DNA from 2 places in the Candidatus Symbiopectobacterium sp. NZEC127 genome. Region 2 is predicted to be linked to the other one. Evidence: predicted binding sites of a transcription regulator. Region 2 holds the regulator's gene; the other holds the start of a gene.
The links. The regulator PhoB, encoded in region 2, activates phosphate uptake and scavenging genes when phosphate is short. The targets are predictions, from matches to a motif close to CTGTCATAAAACTGNCNNAT.
Positions count from the first base shown of each region.

Region 1: a site for PhoB is predicted at 2,306-2,325, ahead of pstS (phosphate ABC transporter substrate-binding protein PstS). Genes of this name have one in related genera too.

Region 1 is NZ_JAGFPG010000005.1:244,722-253,492, reverse strand. It holds gene J5069_RS18715 (S8 family serine peptidase) at 1-149, opposite strand, end outside; gene J5069_RS18710 (LysE family translocator) at 633-1,244, opposite strand; gene J5069_RS18705 (LysR family transcriptional regulator) at 1,311-2,240, shown strand; gene pstS (phosphate ABC transporter substrate-binding protein PstS) at 2,435-3,478, shown strand; gene pstC (phosphate ABC transporter permease PstC) at 3,621-4,580, shown strand; gene pstA (phosphate ABC transporter permease PstA) at 4,580-5,467, shown strand; gene pstB (phosphate ABC transporter ATP-binding protein PstB) at 5,519-6,295, shown strand; gene phoU (phosphate signaling complex protein PhoU) at 6,310-7,044, shown strand; gene J5069_RS18675 (aspartyl protease family protein) at 7,095-8,297, opposite strand; gene J5069_RS18670 (hypothetical protein) at 8,577-8,771, shown strand, end outside.
Region 2 is NZ_JAGFPG010000004.1:153,372-162,142, reverse strand. It holds gene J5069_RS16440 (cobalamin-independent methionine synthase II family protein) at 1-732, opposite strand, end outside; gene J5069_RS16435 (PstS family phosphate ABC transporter substrate-binding protein) at 1,116-2,060, opposite strand; gene phoR (phosphate regulon sensor histidine kinase PhoR) at 2,075-3,397, opposite strand; gene phoB (phosphate response regulator transcription factor PhoB) at 3,464-4,153, opposite strand; gene sbcD (exonuclease subunit SbcD) at 4,428-5,651, shown strand; gene J5069_RS16415 (AAA family ATPase) at 5,648-8,771, shown strand, end outside.

The DNA.
Region 1 (8,771 bases), on a different contig from region 2:
TCATCACCACGTCCTTTTTTTTCCTGAATTAAAATTCCTTCTTGATACAGTGAATATACTATTTTTTTATCTTCTACATGACCTTCGCAGAAAACGTATATCTTTCCGCTTGGTCTGTAGTCACGATAGTGGTTAAGTGTAATTGTCATGTTTGACTCTCTTAGGTTTATACAGAGGTTATTTATTTAAAATAATGAACCAAGAAAACAAATATCCATGGGTGATGGTTGTTTTACCGGTTGGTGTGGGGAGGTCCACATTGTAAATCTAATGCGGTTTCATGTTAATACAAATTAATTTAATCATACTTTGATAACTATTAGTTTGTTATTGGTTTTTTGATGTTGTTCTTATAGATAAAACAAATTAATGACTGCTTTGATTTTATAGTGGTATTTTTAAATTGCTCTCTGTTTTTATGGCTAATGATTTGTGTGCTACGAAGTTTTTTTAAGATTTAACGTACAGCTATAAAGGTATTTAACACCATGCTATTTATTTGTGATTTATTGATATTTCACTGTTGTTTCTTTAATTTAGTGATATTTAACGCCGTTCTATTGTTTTTTGGCCTGGACTTCAATAAAAAAGACCAGACCGTTGTCTGAATTGAGCAGATAACTCTCGCTATCTTACCTGCGCGCCAAAGCCAACAACACCCCCAACCCCACCAACACACCCCCAAAGGTTCTGTCAATCCAATGACGCACGTCGAGCAGTCGTTCGCGTATTGCGCCCGAAGAGAAGAACAGGGCGACCAGACAAAACCATGAGATGTGCGCTACCGAGATAAAAATGCCGTAACCGATTTGTACCGCCAACGGTGTCTGCGGGCTGACCACCTGCATAAACAGGCTGACGATGAATATCGTTGTTTTCGGGTTTAGTACATTGGTGAGAAAGCCGGTGCGTAGCGCTACCCCATCGGAAACGGAGGCGATGCCGGTATCGGACTGGGTGCGGGTGGGTTTGGTGCGCAACATTTTCACCCCGAGCCAGATAAGGTATGCCGCGCCAATCAGTTTGATAATATTGAACAACCACAGTGATTGCTGAATGATCAACCCGATGCCTATCAGGGTATAGCTCATATGCACCAGAATACCGCCACCGATCCCGACAGCCGTTAAGATTCCCGCCCGGCGCGACAGCATCAGACTATTGCGTGTCACCATGGCAAAATCAGGCCCTGGGCTGATAACGGCAAACAGTGTTATTGTGAATACTGCGAGATACTCGATCATAGATAACCTTTTGAACATCAAATTAGATATCAATATGCTATGCAAACCCCATAGGGATAACTAACGATGATTTCTGACAGCAATGGTGAGTTAGACTCACCATTAGATATAAATCAAACCCGCCTCCCCTCACTGATAGCGTTGCGCTGTTTTGAAGCCGCAGCCCGGTTTGAGAACTTCACGCGCGCAGCCGAGGCGTTACACCTTACGCACGGCGCGATCAGTCGTGCGGTGCGTATGCTGGAGGATGATTTAGGGGTTGCGCTGTTTGAAAGACGCAGTCGCCGGGTTTTTCTGACGCAAGCAGGCCGCACGCTAGCGCAGGCGGTTCATGAAGGGCTGACGGTCATGCAGCGTGCCACCAGTGAATTGCGCGCCAGCGCGCGCCAGCAACGGCGCTGGGTGGTGTCATGTGAACCCACATTGCTGATGCGTTGGCTTATCCCCCGTTGGCCCGCGTTTCAGGCAAAACATCCGGATCGGGATATTCATTTGGTTGCTGGCGGAGGCGCATTTTCATTTAATGCTGGCATTGATTTGGCGATTCGGCGCGATGATTTCCCGTTACCTGACGGCTACCATGCAGAACACCTGTTCAGTGAGAACGTTGGGCCGGTTTGCCGGCCTGATAACGTGGTTGACTGGTTTTCTCCCGGTGAAAACGGGTTGTCATTGCGAACCACCGCGCCACGGTTACACAGCCGCACGCGCTTACGCGCCTGGCAAACGTGGAGTTCGGTAACCCAACACCCACTTAATGACAGTAATGGGCAAACGTTTGAACACTTTTATTTCAGTTTACAGGCTGCCGTTGCCGGATTAGGGGTTGCCATTGGGCCCTGGCAATTGGTCAGAGATGATATTGCCAGTGGCGTTCTGGCGGCACCGCTGGGATTTGTCGAAGAGGGTTCCTGTTACTGTTTATTGTCACCCTCTCCTTTATTTCCTGATACTTTTCAGGCAGATTTGTTGGCCTGGTTGCGTGCAATGGCCTGACTTGGCGCCGCGCCGATTCAGATAACATGCCGCGTGCAGTGCAATTCACCTTGAACATTTTTTATATGTCATAAAACTGTCACATTCAATACATTTTACTGTCATGTAATTGTCCTATTTTTCCTCCTGCGAACTACACTCTGATCAATAAAGAATCTGGGTCGACACCTTTAAAAAATCCCACAGGAGGGATTATGAAACTGATGCGTACCACGATTGCCGGTCTCGTTATGGCAACCTTCTCTCTGACGGCGGTCAACGCCTCAGCTGCCGTAAACCTTACCGGTGCAGGTGCTACGTTCCCAGCGCCGGTCTACGCCAAATGGGCAGACTCTTACCAGAAAGAAACGGGTAATAAAGTTAACTACCAAGGTATTGGTTCTTCTGGCGGCGTTAAGCAGATTCAAGCAAAAACCGTTGATTTTGGTGCATCTGATGCGCCGCTGGCTGATGATAAGCTGGCTGAAGATGGCCTGTTCCAGTTCCCTACCGTGATCGGTGGGATCGTTCTGGCCGTTAACGTCCCGGGCATTAAATCTGGCGATCTGACGCTGGATGGCAAGACGCTGGGCGATATCTACCTGGGTAAAATCAAGAAATGGAATGACCCGGCTATTACTAAACTGAACCCGAATGCCAAGCTGCCGGATCAGGATATTGCCGTTGTTCGTCGTGCTGACGGTTCTGGTACGTCTTTCGTGTTCACCGGCTACCTGGCGAAAGTAAACCCGGAATGGAAAGAAAAAGTGGGTTCCGGTTCTACGGTTAACTGGCCGACCGGGCTGGGCGGTAAAGGTAACGACGGTATTGCCGCGTTCGTTCAGCGTCTGCCGGGTTCTATCGGTTACGTAGAATACGCTTACGCCAAGCAAAATAACCTGGCTTACACCAAGCTGATTTCTGCCGACGGTAAAGTGGTTCAGCCTACCGGGCAAACGTTCAGTAACGCTGCCAAGGGCATCGACTGGAGCAAGTCTTTCGCTCAGGACCTGACCAACCAGCACGGTGCTGACGCATGGCCGATCACCTCCACCACCTTTATTCTGGTTCACCAGAAACAAGAAAAACCAGAGCAAGGCGCTGAAGTGCTGAAGTTCTTTGACTGGGCGTTCAAGAAAGGCGGTGAGCAAGCCGTCGCGCTGGATTACGCAACCCTGCCAAACGAAGTGGTTGAGCAGATCCGCGCATCGTGGAAAACCAGCGTAAAAGACAGCAGCGGTAACGCGCTGTTCAAATAAGCGTTGACGCTATGCAAGCCCTTGTGCGGTTAACAAGGCACTGACATAAGTTATGGCGGATGGGCGGGAAGCCCCTCCGCCTTTGCCTGTCAAATGAAACATACCCGAATTGATTGGGTATAACACTGAAGAAGAGAGCCCTATGGCTGAGTATAAGCCAACCATGAAAGCCCCCGGAAAGCTGGGCGACGTCATCTTTAGCGCGATGGTAAGAGCCTCCGCGCTGCTGACGCTGCTGCTGCTGGGCGGCATCATCGTATCCCTGATCGTGGCATCCTGGCCGAGCATTGAGAAGTTTGGTCTGGCATTCTTGTGGACCAAAGAGTGGGATGCGCCTGCCGGGCAGTTTGGTGCGTTGGTACCGATTTACGGCACCGTCGTGACCTCACTGATTGCCCTGATTATTGCTATCCCTATCAGCTTCGGTATCGCCCTGTTCCTGACCGAGCTGGCACCGAACTGGTTAAAACGTCCGCTGGGCGTTGCCATCGAATTATTGGCCGCCATTCCGAGTATCGTTTACGGCATGTGGGGTCTGTTTATCTTCGCACCGTTGTTTGCCAAATACTTCCAGCAACCGGTAGGGAATATCCTGTCCGGCATTCCTTTTTTGGGAACGTTGTTCTCTGGCCCGGCGTTTGGTATCGGTATTCTGGCCGCGGGTGTGATTCTGGCCATTATGATCATCCCTTACATTGCCGCCGTAATGCGTGACGTGTTTGAGCAAACACCAGTAATGATGAAAGAGTCTGCTTACGGTATTGGTTGCACGACGTGGGAAGTGATTTGGCGCATCGTACTGCCCTTCACTAAAAATGGGGTGATTGGCGGCGTCATGCTCGGGTTAGGACGTGCTCTGGGCGAAACCATGGCCGTGACCTTTATTATCGGTAATACCTACCAGTTGGACAGTATCTCTCTCTTTATGCCCGGCAACAGTATTACCTCCGCGTTAGCGAACGAATTTGCCGAAGCGGAATCTGGCCTGCACACGGCGGCATTGATGCAGCTCGGCCTGATCCTGTTTGTGATTACCTTTATCGTGCTGGCGCTGTCTAAGTTGATGATTATGCGTTTGGCAAAAAATGAGGGGGCACGCTAATGGCGGCGTTAGGAATGGAACAAGAAGCCACGCTGGCGCGTACCCGACAGAAGATGCAGGCCTGGCGTCGCCAGAAGAACCGCATTGCGCTATGCCTTTCTATGACCACCATGGCGTTTGGCCTGTTCTGGCTGGTATGGATCCTGTTCTCCACCGTGGTGAGAGGGATCGACGGCATGTCGCTGGCGCTGTTTACCGAAATGACGCCACCTCCCAATACGGCGGGCGGTGGGCTTGCCAACGCCATTGTCGGCAGCGGATTGCTGATTTTCTGGGCCACCGTATTGGGTACACCGCTCGGCATTATGGCGGGCATCTACCTGGCGGAATATGGCCGTAAATCTTTTATCTCTGAAGTGATTCGTTTTATTAACGATATCTTATTGTCAGCACCTTCCATTGTGGTTGGCCTGTTTGTCTACTCGATTGTCGTGACCAAGATGCAGCACTTCTCGGGGTGGGTGGGGGTGATTGCGTTGGCGCTGTTGCAGGTGCCAATCGTGATTCGTACCACGGAGAACATGCTGAAACTGGTCCCCGACAGCCTGCGTGAAGCGGCCTATGCGTTGGGAACGCCGAAGTGGAAAATGATTTCGGCCATCACGCTGAAAGCCTCTGTTTCCGGCATTATCACCGGCGTGCTGCTGGCCATTGCCCGCATCGCCGGGGAGACCGCACCGCTGCTGTTTACGTCGCTGTCCAACCAGTTCTGGAACACCGACATGATGCACCCGATCGCCAACTTGCCGGTCACCATCTTCAAATTCGCGATGAGTCCGTTTGTGGAGTGGCAACAGTTGGCCTGGGCGGGGGTGCTGCTGATTACGCTGTGCGTGCTGTTGCTGAACATTGTGGCGCGTATCCTGTTCGCGAAGAAGAAACATTAATGGATTCAACGGCGTGTCGGACGATGCGCCAGTTAAAAGAGAGAAGTCTTAATGAGTATGGCTACCGAGACATCCAACTATAAAATCCAGGTGCGCAATCTGAATTTCTATTACGGAAAATTCCATGCGCTGAAAGATATTACGCTGGATATTGCCACCAATCAGGTGACCGCGTTTATCGGCCCGTCTGGCTGCGGCAAATCCACACTGTTGCGTACGCTGAACAAAATGTATCAGCTGTATCCGGAGCAGCGTGCGGAAGGGGATATTTTGCTGGATGGCAACAATATTCTCACCGACAGGCAGGATGTGGCGCTGCTGCGCGCCAAAGTGGGCATGGTGTTCCAGAAGCCAACCCCGTTCCCGATGTCGATTTATGACAATATTGCCTTTGGTGTACGCTTGTTCGAAAAGCTTTCCCGTGCCGATATGGATGAGCGCGTGCAGTGGGCATTGACCAAAGCCGCACTGTGGCAGGAAACCAAAGATAAGCTGCACCAGAGCGGATACAGTCTCTCGGGTGGTCAGCAACAGCGCTTGTGCATTGCGCGCGGTATCGCTATCCGTCCCGATGTGTTGCTGCTTGATGAACCCTGTTCGGCGCTGGACCCTATCTCTACGGGCCGCATCGAAGAGCTGATTTCCGAGCTGAAGAAAGATTATACCGTGGTGATCGTCACCCACAACATGCAACAGGCGGCACGCTGTTCGGATCATACGGCATTTATGTACCTGGGCGAACTGATCGAATTTAGCGATACAGATACCCTGTTTACCGCGCCCAAACAGAAACAGACCGAAGACTACATTACCGGTCGCTATGGTTGATTACAGGAAGCATCATGGACAATCTGAATCTGAACAAACACATTTCCGGGCAGTTCAACGCTGAGCTTGAGCACATTCGCACCCAGGTGATGACCATGGGCGGTTTGGTCGAGCAGCAACTGACGGATGCCATTACGGCAATGCACAACCGTGACGCGGAATTGGCCCAGCGCGTGATTGAAGGTGATGCCAAGGTGAACTTGATGGAGGTGACCATCGATGAAGCCTGCGTGCGTATCATCGCCAAGCGTCAGCCAACGGCGAGTGATTTGCGTCTGGTGATGGCAATCATCAAGACCATTTCTGAGCTGGAGCGCATTGGTGACGTCGCGGATAAAATCTGTCGCACTGCGTTGGAGAAATATTCACACCAGCATCAGCCTTTGCTGGTTAGCCTGGAATCGTTGGGTCGCCACACGGTAGAAATGCTGCATGATGTACTGGACGCCTTTGCGCGCATGGATCTGGATGAAGCTATCCGTATCTACCGTGAAGATAAAAAGGTCGATAAAGAGTATGAAGGCATTGTGCGCCAGCTGATGACGCACATGATGGAAGACTCACGCACCATTCCGAGCGTATTGACCGCGCTGTTTTGCGCCCGTTCCATCGAACGCATCGGCGACCGTTGCCAGAATATCTGCGAGTTTATTTTCTACTTCGTTAAAGGGCAGGATTTCCGTCATATTGGCGGTGACGCGCTGGAAAAACTGCTGGAAAAAGAGAAAAACGGACCTGCGCCTCAGTGATTTTTGCTGGCTACTACGCCCCGTTAGGGGCGTAGTGTTAAACACGTTGTTTAGAGCATAATATCCATCACCTGATTTTCTCGCTGAATGGTCAGTGCCAATGTCCCTTTTGGCTCCTGAGTTAACAATTTTCTCACCGTTTTTATCTTTTCTGGTGAGTATCGGGTGTTGTTGATGGTTAATATCCTATCGCCATTCTTTAATCCATATTTTTGTATTTCTTCGTTATTGTTGTAAAACACCTCGATGTTTCCATCCATGTAACGTATCGCAATGGAGCGTTCATGGGGAATGCTGTTTTTTTCAATAGAGTCAGCGTCATAGCAAAACATCATGCGTGAAGGGATAAACGTATAGCGTTTAAACCGAGACAAGAAATCCATCCCGACATGAAATTTCCCTTCCTGATTATCGGAAAACTCCATCTTATTTAATGGCAACCCATTAAAGATAAAGTCCTGTAAGATATATTGGGTGCTTTTTACTAAGCCACCCGCTTCGGCCATCGGTTCATTGCTAGACAATAATTCAAGTGATAGCTTGTTCTCTTTGACATAATTGATGAATTCATTGGAAACGAAGCTATGATCGGCACCGGTATCCATGCGAAAGGCCACATCATTATTTTTATATTTAAACCAGAGTTGTGGCATCCGGTTGTAACTGTCATCATAGCCGGTGCACGCCTGATAATCCGATGCGGAGGGGAGCGTGTCGGAAATAATAACCTTTTTTTTGTCATTATCGACTTTCCAATTAAACCGCCTAAACGTATCAATACCGATGATGCCGTCTATCTTTGTTCCCATCGATTGCGTCACCAGCGACAAATCGAGTGAAACCCATATGTCGCTGTCATTGATCTCTTTTGTGCCTACAGTAAAGGCGGTCGGTTTCAACAGGGTGAATTGATGGCCCTCCAACCGTCCAGAAACCGTCGTGACGTTTGAAAATTCCTGGCGATAATTCTGTGGGATTTCTGATGAAAGTAAGGGGCGTGTTATCGAATTCGCTATTTTTTCATCAATAACGGTTACGCTGGAGCCAGTATCAACGAGAAAATTTAATTTCTTGTTGTTTATCATGACTGGGATGACAATGTCATCTTCTATATTCGTTTCAAGAACGGTCCCGGTTTTTTTAGTATTTTGTGTTTCAAGCTGGTCTTTTTCCAGATAATCGCATCCTGTCACGCTTGATATACAAAGTAATATTGATGCTATTTTGGTTGTTTTTTCGTGGCTTAGAGGCATTTTCATTCCTTTATAGTTGCTGTATTTTCTGGAAATTCTATTGTTGTTAATTTAAACGAAATATAAACAATGTTTTGGTTTGCGAGAATTGGACATATTTTTAAGTATAATGCGCAGCCTTGGTTGGGAGGCGTGCGATATGGCAAGGGAATGCTTTTTAATGTTGAAATCATTACCGCTTATCAGCAATTTTTAAGCAAGCACTCCTCTTAAAAAAAGTAATATTTACTCTACGTCGATCGCCTTGAATCGCTTGTTCAAAAGAAAGAGAATCGTGTAATGCAATTGAAGTATTTGGTTTTTGTCCTTTTCTTATCCTCTGCGATAGCAGGCACCGGGCCGGGAAATTTTCATGAAGAGAAAGACAGTGCAAACGTTAATGACTACGGTGACGACGCTATCGACAGAGGCGAGAACCTCAGCGGTATCGAGAACGACTATTTTATTACCACCGTCGGTGTGCAATACAGGTTC
Region 2 (8,771 bases):
ACCGCGACATACGTGCAAACCGATGGTCAGATCGGCAGGTTTACCCACCAGGGCTTTATTCAGCACGTCGGCGTAGGTACGCGCCAGTTGCTCCGGATCTTCACCGCGTTCGCGAATTTGGCGTTTTTGATCGTCAGAGCACAGGTAAGCCCATACGGTATCATCCAGTTGCAGATAGCGGCAGCCTGCGGCGTAGAAAGCGTGAATCGCATCGTGCCAGGTCTGCGCCAGATCGTCGAAATAAGCATCCAGCGTGGGATAAACCTGACTGTCGATGGCCTTGCGTCCGCCACGGAAATGGAACACGCTCGGGCTGGGAATCGTCATCTTGGCGGTCACATCACCCGCGATGCTGTTCAGGTAGCGAAAATGCGCCAGCATCGGGTGCTGCGGGTTAAAGCTGACCTTGCTCGTCACTTTGATGGCACGAGATTTGGTTTGGATACCGTTAAACTGAATGCCGTGGTCCGCTTCGAAAGCTTCCACCCCGTTCAAGCCTTCGAAAAAGTCGAAGTGCCACCAGGCGCGACGGAATTCACCGTCGGTGACAACCTGAAGCCCGGCTTCACGTTGCAGCTCAACCGCGCGCAGGATTTCTGCATCTTCAACGGTGCGCAGTTGCTCCGCATTAATGGCACCGGACTGGAATTGCACGCGCGCTTCTTTGATTGCAGCGGGACGTAACAGGCTGCCGACCACGTCAGCGCGGAAAGGGGGAAGTACTTTAGCCATGGTAAACTCCTGATCTTTCGCAACCCCCCCCTCCCGACACGGCACGAGACAAGCGGCATTGCAAAATAGTTTCAAAATGAATAGTCACGCCGTACAGTAATCACGCCTTATACTTATTTAGACATCTGGACGGCTAGAAGGTGGGTAAATCCTGTCATGGCAGCAGGTTGAGGGCAATAGAATAATTTTCACTTTCCGCGACAAACATGAATAAAATTCACGTCAGACTGATGACAAAGTCACTTTCCCCTCTCGTCGTCCTCGGCCTTCCCTCTCGTCATCCTCGGCGAAAGCCGGGGATCTCCGCCAGAATGAACGCGTTTCACCTGCACGAGGTTCCCGCCTTCGCGGGAATGACGGTGATGGATGAGAATGATAGCGTGCTACAGACCGAGCTGCTGGCGTGCGTTAACCAGCACAGGCTCAGGCAAGGGAAGATAGCCATCCTGACTCACCAGATTTTGCCCGGCGGTAGACAACACCCGATCCATAAAGGCGGCGGTCAGGCTATCCAGCGCATGCTCTGGCGCTTTATTGACATAAATATAGAGATAGCGCGCGTAGGGATAACGGCCACTGCGAATATTGTCCACCGTCGGCGCAACGTAGTCGCTTCCCTGCGCCGCCAGCGGCAACATTTTCACCCCGCTGGCGCGAAAACCGATGCTGGCATAGCCAATGGCCTGTGTGGAGGTGGCTACGGCCTGCACTACCGACGCCGAGCCCGGTAGCTCATTCACCAGCGGCAAGAAATCCCCGCCGCACAGCGCTTGCTGCTTAAAAAAGCCATAGGTGCCTGACGCGGAGTTGCGCCCGTAGCGCAGCACGCGACGCGGTGCCCATTCACCGGTCAGCCCGAGATCGCGCCAATGGGTAACGGTTTGCGTGGCCCCGCAGCGATGGGTAATGGAGAACAGCGCATCGAGCTGTTGCACGTTCAACCCCGGCAGCGGGTTATCCTGATTCACTAACACCACCAGCGCATCCATCGCCACCGGAACGGCCAAGGGAGGATACCCGTAGCGCTGCACAAACGCCTCAATCTCACTCGCCTTCATGGCACGGCTCATCGGGCCAAGCTGTGCCGCACCGGAAGCGAGTGCCGTGGGTGCCGATGACGATCCCGCCGCCTGCATCTGCACGTTAACGCTGGGATAATGTTGGTTGAAATCGGCAGCCCAAAACGCCATCAGCGTCGCCAGGGTATCAGAGCCTGCGCTGGAGAGATTCCCCGCCAGCATTTGCTCGCTGCGCGCAGTGTGGCTCCAGCCACTGAGTAGCAGCGCAGTACAGAGCAAGAAACCCGAAAAACGCGGGGCTGGCATCATAGGTCAACTGTCCATCAGGCCGAAGGGGTAGTGCTATTCTCCGACAGAGAGGCAGGGACAATCAACCGGTTAGGAAGCGTAAACATAAAACGCGCTCCGGCACCCGGTTCACTGAGGATCTCCAATCGCGAATCATGATGGCTGAGCGCATGCTTGACGATGGCGAGCCCCAACCCGCTGCCGCCCGTTTGGCGCGAACGGGCTTTATCCACGCGGTAAAAACGCTCGGTCAGGCGAGGAATGTGCTCTGCGGCAATACCGGGGCCATTATCGCTGACCTGAAACTGCGCGCCCTGCGTGATTTTTTGCCAGCACACTTCAATGCGCGTGCCTTCCGGCGTGTGATTAACCGCGTTGTACACCAGATTGGAGAAGGCGCTGTGCAACTGCTCTTCATTGCCATAAACGCTCAGCCCATCGTTAATGCGGAACACAATTTCGTGGCGCTCCTGGCTCAGCGTCTGTGCTTCACGTTGCAGGATGCGCAGCATGCGTGGCACATCGACTTTTTCCGCCAGATTGATCGGCGCTGCCGCTTCGATTTTCGATAACGTGAGCAACTGTTTCACCAGCCCATCCATACGCCGCGTCTGTTCCTGCATGGTAGAGAGCGCTTTGTTACGCAGCGGGCTATCCAGCGAGTCGTCCTGCATCATCTCCAGATAGCCTTGCAGCACGGTGAGCGGAGTGCGTAATTCATGGCTGACGTTGGCAAAGAAATTGCGCCGCGCGCCTTCCAATTGGTGCATTTGGGTGATGTCGCGCACCACCATCAACAATTGCCCTTCCGAGTAAGGCATAACGCGGAATTCGACATGGTGTGAATTGATCAGTTGCAGGGTCAAGGCGCGGGTGAAATCCTGCTGGCGCATGTATTGCGTGAACTCGGGATAGCGCAGCAAATTGAGGATATTCTGGCCGTTATCTTCCGGCCAACGCAGGCTGAGCAAATGCTGCGACAGGCCGTTGCACCAGATGATGGTGCCCTCCTCGGTGGTGATCACCACACCGTCGGGCAGCGACTCGGCACCGCTGCGAAATCGTTTGATCAGCAAGGCCAGCTCGCGCCGCCGCCGCCGATTACGCAGTTGCATTTGATACAGCCCGTAAAACAGCGGCTCCCAACTCCAGCGCCCGGGCGGCGGCGTCATGCTGCGATCGACCCACAGCCAATAGGAGAGTTTAAGCTGGTTGTAATAGTTCCAGCCAAGCACCACCAACACAGCCACCAGCATAAACCAGGGCAGGTAGCCGAAAATCAGGCCCAACAACAGGGCGGGCAAGCAAAAAAAAGCCAGCTCCAATGCCAGCTTTTTCCACGAAAGACGTTCTAACACGTTAAAAATTCTCCGCTTTGGCGGTATTCAGCCACGATGTCGCGCACGCTATGGCTAACGCACACATCAATAACGCGTAGAAAAACGGTACCCCGTTCCCCGGACCGTTTGCACCATTTTATCGTGTCCGCTGGTTTCCAGCGCCTTGCGCAAGCGACGAATATGCACGTCCACAGTACGATCCTCAACATAAACGTTAGTTCCCCAAACGTTATTGAGCAACTGCTCGCGACTGTAAACACGCTCAGCGTGCGTCATAAAGAAATGCAGCAGCTTGAATTCGGTCGGTCCCATCTCCAGCGCGTGCTGTTCTGTGGTGACGCGATGAGAGGTGGGGTCCAGACTCAACCCCCGCATTTCAATCACTTCTTCCACCGCCATCGGTGAAATGCGGCGCATTACCGCCTTGATACGTGCTACCAGCTCTTTGGGCGAAAACGGCTTGGTGATGTAATCATCCGCGCCAACCTCAAGCCCGCGCACGCGATCTTCCTCTTCGCCGCGCGCCGTCAGCATCATGACCGGAATATCCCGCGTCAGCGCTTCGCGCTTCATGTGCTTGATAAACTGCAACCCCGAGCCACCTGGCAGCATCCAGTCCAGCAGCACCAGATCCGGATAGGGTTCGGACAAACGCGTCACTGCGCTGTCATAATCTTCCGCTTCAACGGACTGATAGCCGTTTTGCTCTAACACGAAGCACACCATTTCACGAATCGGCGCTTCATCCTCTACGACCAGTATGCGTCTTGCCATTGTTCATCCTGCCGTTAGTCAGCGTATGAAACGCGTCAACAATAACGAAATATCACGATTGCCCACTTTACCTAAACAACAGGCGCCTGAGTGGCTCATCTTCTGCGGGCGAAAGCAGTATGCGTCAGTTTTATGACAGATTTATGAAAATCAACGCTGAAGGTAACACCCTGTTTAGCGGTTGTTTCCAAAATTTTCGCGGCGATAACGACAGCCACCGCCCACACTGCTTATAATCGCCCTACAGTAGATAGCACGTCTAACAGGAAACGCCATGCGTATCATTCACACCGCAGACTGGCATCTGGGCCAATATTTTTATACTAAAAGTCGCGCACCGGAGCATCAAGCGTTTCTCGACTGGCTCATCGAGCAGATAACCGAACATCAGGTCGATGCGCTGATTGTGGCGGGTGATATTTTTGATAACGGTTCGCCGCCCAGCTATGCGCGCGAAATGCTCAACCGGTTTGTGGTGGCATTGCGCCCCACCGGATGCCAGTTGGTGTTGCTGGCCGGCAACCACGATGCAGTGGCGACCCTGAATGAATCGCGCGATCTGCTGGCGTGCCTTAATACCCGTGTTATCGCCAACGCCGCCGAGGATGTGACGCAGCAGGTATTGGCACTCAATACCCGCCAAGGCGCGCCCGGCGCGATGCTGTGCGCCATTCCTTTTCTGCGTCCGCGCGACATCCTGCGCAGCCTGGCGGGTCAATCCGGCGAGGAAAAACAGCTCGCCTTGCAAGACGCCATCAGCGGACACTATGCGCAATGCTACCAGTACGCCTGCGATTTACGCGACACGCTGGCATTGCCCCTGCCGATTATCGCCACCGGACACCTGACCACCGTTGGGGTTACCGCCTCGGAAGCGGTGCGCGAGATCTACATCGGCTCGCTCGATGCCTACCCGGTGCAGGCTTTTCCGCCTGCCGACTATATCGCCCTTGGGCATATCCACCGCCCGCAGCGCGTGGGACACAGCGAGCATATCCGTTACAGCGGCTCACCGATTGCTCTGAGTTTTGATGAGCTTGGCAGTGAAAAATCGGTCGCGTTGATCGACTTCCCGCCAAGTGCGCCCCCGGAGATAACGCTGCTGCCCGTTCCCGTGACGCAACCGATGCGCCTCATCAAAGGCAATCTGACGGAAATAGAGCAGCAGTTGCACAGCCTCCCCGCTCCCGAAACCGGGCAGCGTATCTGGCTGGACATCGAGATCGCCACCGACACCTACCTCAGCGACATGCAGCAGCGCATACAGCAGCTAACGCACACATTACCCGTCGACGTGTTGCTGTTGCGGCGCAACCGTGAGCAGCGCTTGCAGGCCATTGCGCGCGAAAAGAAAGAGACGCTGGACGAATTATCTCCACAGGACGTTTTCGAACGCAAACTGGCGCTGACCGATATGGCGCAAGAACAACAAGCGCGGTTACGCCCGCTGTTTGATGAAATGGTCCGAGACGTCACCGAAGGAGCGCCGCAAGCATGAAAATCCTGAGCTTACGGTTAAAAAACCTCAACTCGCTCAAAGGTGAATGGAAGATTGATTTTACGCAGGAGCCGTTTGCCAGCAACGGGCTGTTTGCCATCACCGGCCCAACCGGCGCGGGTAAAACCACGCTGCTGGATGCCATCTGTCTGGCGCTGTATCACCAGACGCCGCGACTGAATACGCTCTCCGCCACGCAGAACGAACTGATGACGCGTAACACCGCCGACTGTCTGGCCGAGGTGGAATTTGAGGTCAAAGGCGTCGGCTATCGTGCGTTTTGGAGCCAACGCCGCGCCAAAGATGCGGCGGATGGCAACCTGCAAACCCCGAAAGCCGAACTGGCGCTGATCGAAGACGGCAAGATCCTCACGCAAAAACTGTCCGAAAAGCTGGCTTACACCGTCCGTATTACCGGGCTGGACTTTGAGCGTTTTACCCGATCGATGATGCTCTCACAGGGGCAATTTGCCGCCTTTCTCAACGCCGAACAGAACAAACGCGCAGAACTGCTGGAAGAGCTGACCGGTACGGTGATCTATGGCGAGATCTCCAGCCGCATCTATGAGCGGCATAAAGCCGTAAAGCTGGCATTGGATGCGCTACAAGCACGCGCGTCGGCTATCGCACTGTTGGATGACGGCGAGCGACAAAGCGTATTGGCAGCATTGACGCAGCTACAGCAGGAAGAACAAGGGTTACGGGAAAAACGTGAGCAAGCGCTGACACACCAGCAATGGCTGGCGCAAGAGCGGCATTTGCAACAAGACTTGCGCCACAAGCAGCAGCAAGCCGAGGCGGCCGAGCAGGCGCAACGTGACGCCGAGCCCGATCGATTACGTCTGGAACGTGACGAGCCCGCCGAAAAATTGCGTCCCTTGCTGCGAGAGCGCGAGCGTACTCAATTGGCACGGGTTGCTGCGCAAACGCGGGAAACCGAGTTAGCCCAGCAGCACACCGTCAGCCAGACCGCACATCAGCAGCAACAGCAGTTGTTCCTGCAAGCGCAACAGGCACAGCAGCAACACAGTGCCGCACGCCAGCAGGAAGAAACGCTGATCGAGCAACACGTCATACCGCTCGATCAGCACATAGCCCGTCAAGGGGAGCGCTGCGCCCAGCATCTCTCTGCGTTGACCCAAACGCAAACGCAGCGCGAGAACGAGCAGCAGCAACTGGCCGAGTTGCTTCGCCAGCGCGATACCTTGCAAACCCAGCGTGAAACCCGACTCCACTACCAGCAGCAGCATCCCCATCACCGTCACTGGAGCGAACAGCTCGGCGCGTGGCGTGCAGCATTCCAGGAACAGCAGCGCCTTTCTGGGGAGCTGGCTGCGGTGGATACGCAGCAACAGCGCCTGACCCACGATGAACAACAGATGGCGCGTCAGCAGGTGGAGTTGAATGAACAACGAAGCGCACAACAGCAGCGCTACGACGCCTTGCAGCACCAGTGCGAGCAGCAGCAACAGGTGTGGCAACAGGCAGAAACCGCGAATCCGATTGCCGGTTTGCGTGAGCGTTACGCGGCGCACCAGCATGCACGACAAGCGCGACGCCAGCTTGGGGAATTGACACAAGCACTCAGCAACCTGCGTCAACAGCAGCAAAATAGCGCCAGCAAATGGCTCGCGCTGGACCAACGTTTCCAGACCGACACGCAGAGCAACAACGCACAGCGCGCCGACTGTCAGCGTCTGGAGCAGCAGTTGAACGATGTCGAACAGCGCGTCGGGTTGGAACAGCGCATCGTCAAGTTGGAGGCTGAACGCGCACAGTTACAACCGGGAGAGGCCTGCCCACTGTGTGGATCCACGCACCATCCGGCGATTGCAGAGTATCAAACGCTGGCGCAAACCGCGTCCGAGACACAAGTGCGTATGGCGCAACTGCGCACGCAGTGCCAGCAGGCGCGCAGTGCATTGGCACAGCGCGAGGGGGCGCTCGCCGCATTGGCAAAACAGCGTGACGAACTTCAGGCCGAGCGGGCCGAACAGGAAAAGCGGTACCAAACGCGCTATAGCGACTGGCAGCAGGTGAGTGAGCATTTACACGTAACCTTCACGCCCGAGCAGGAACAAGAGATTGCCGAGTGGCTGACCGCCAGCGATCGCGAAGCCGATACCCTGTTTAGCCAGATAGAAGCGCAAGAAAAACGGCAACGCAGTTGGCAAGAAAGTAAGGATTCACTGACTACGGCGCAGCAGCAGCGTCAGGAAACGGACCAGCAGCTTGCCCTGCTGCAACAACGTATTCAAGCGCACCGGGAAGGACTTGCAGAGGCAACGCACAAACAGCAACAGCTCACCGCTGCGCTGACAACACAGCAAGAGACACTCACCGCTGCGCTCGCGCCCTACGCGCTGGTTCCGCCTGCCCTTGCCGAACAACAGCACTGGCTGGCAGAACGTGCCGCCGAAGCAGAACGTTGGAAAACCACCGAACAGCAGTTGCAGCACGATGACAACGCGCTGGCTTCACTGCATGCCACCGTGCAGGAGCGGGAAAAAACAGTACAGGCACTCGACGCCAGCGCCACACTACAGCAGACACAATGGCAGGACGGGGAAAAACAGCTGGCAGACTTGCGTGTGCAACGCCACGCCCTGTTTGGCGATCGCGACACACAGCAGGTGCGACAGGAATGGCGGCAGCACAGCGAACAGCATCAGCAGACCGTTGACAAGTTAGCCGTCACGCAGCAACAAGCAGCGGCACAGCTTGCCACAGTGGCGGGGGAATTGGCCGGACAGCGCGCACACCGCGAACACTGTGTCGACGCGGAACAGCAATCCGCAGCCCAGTTTGCCACAGCCTTGGCGCGCAGTCCCTTCATCGATGAAGCCGCCTTCCAGCAGGCGCTGTTGGATGACGATACGCGTCAGGCGCTACGCAGCAAACTCGACGCCGTGCGCCAGGCCATCACGGAAACCAAAGCACTGCTACAGCAGGCCACCGCCGCGTTGAGCACGCATCTGGCACAGCGCCCGGCAACCGGGCCGGACGACGACGAGGCCACAACGCCTGAACAACGGCTGGAGCAGCTTGATAGCGCACTGAAAACCAATCTTTATCAACAAGGTGAATACCAGCAACGGCTGCGCAACGATGAGATGCAAC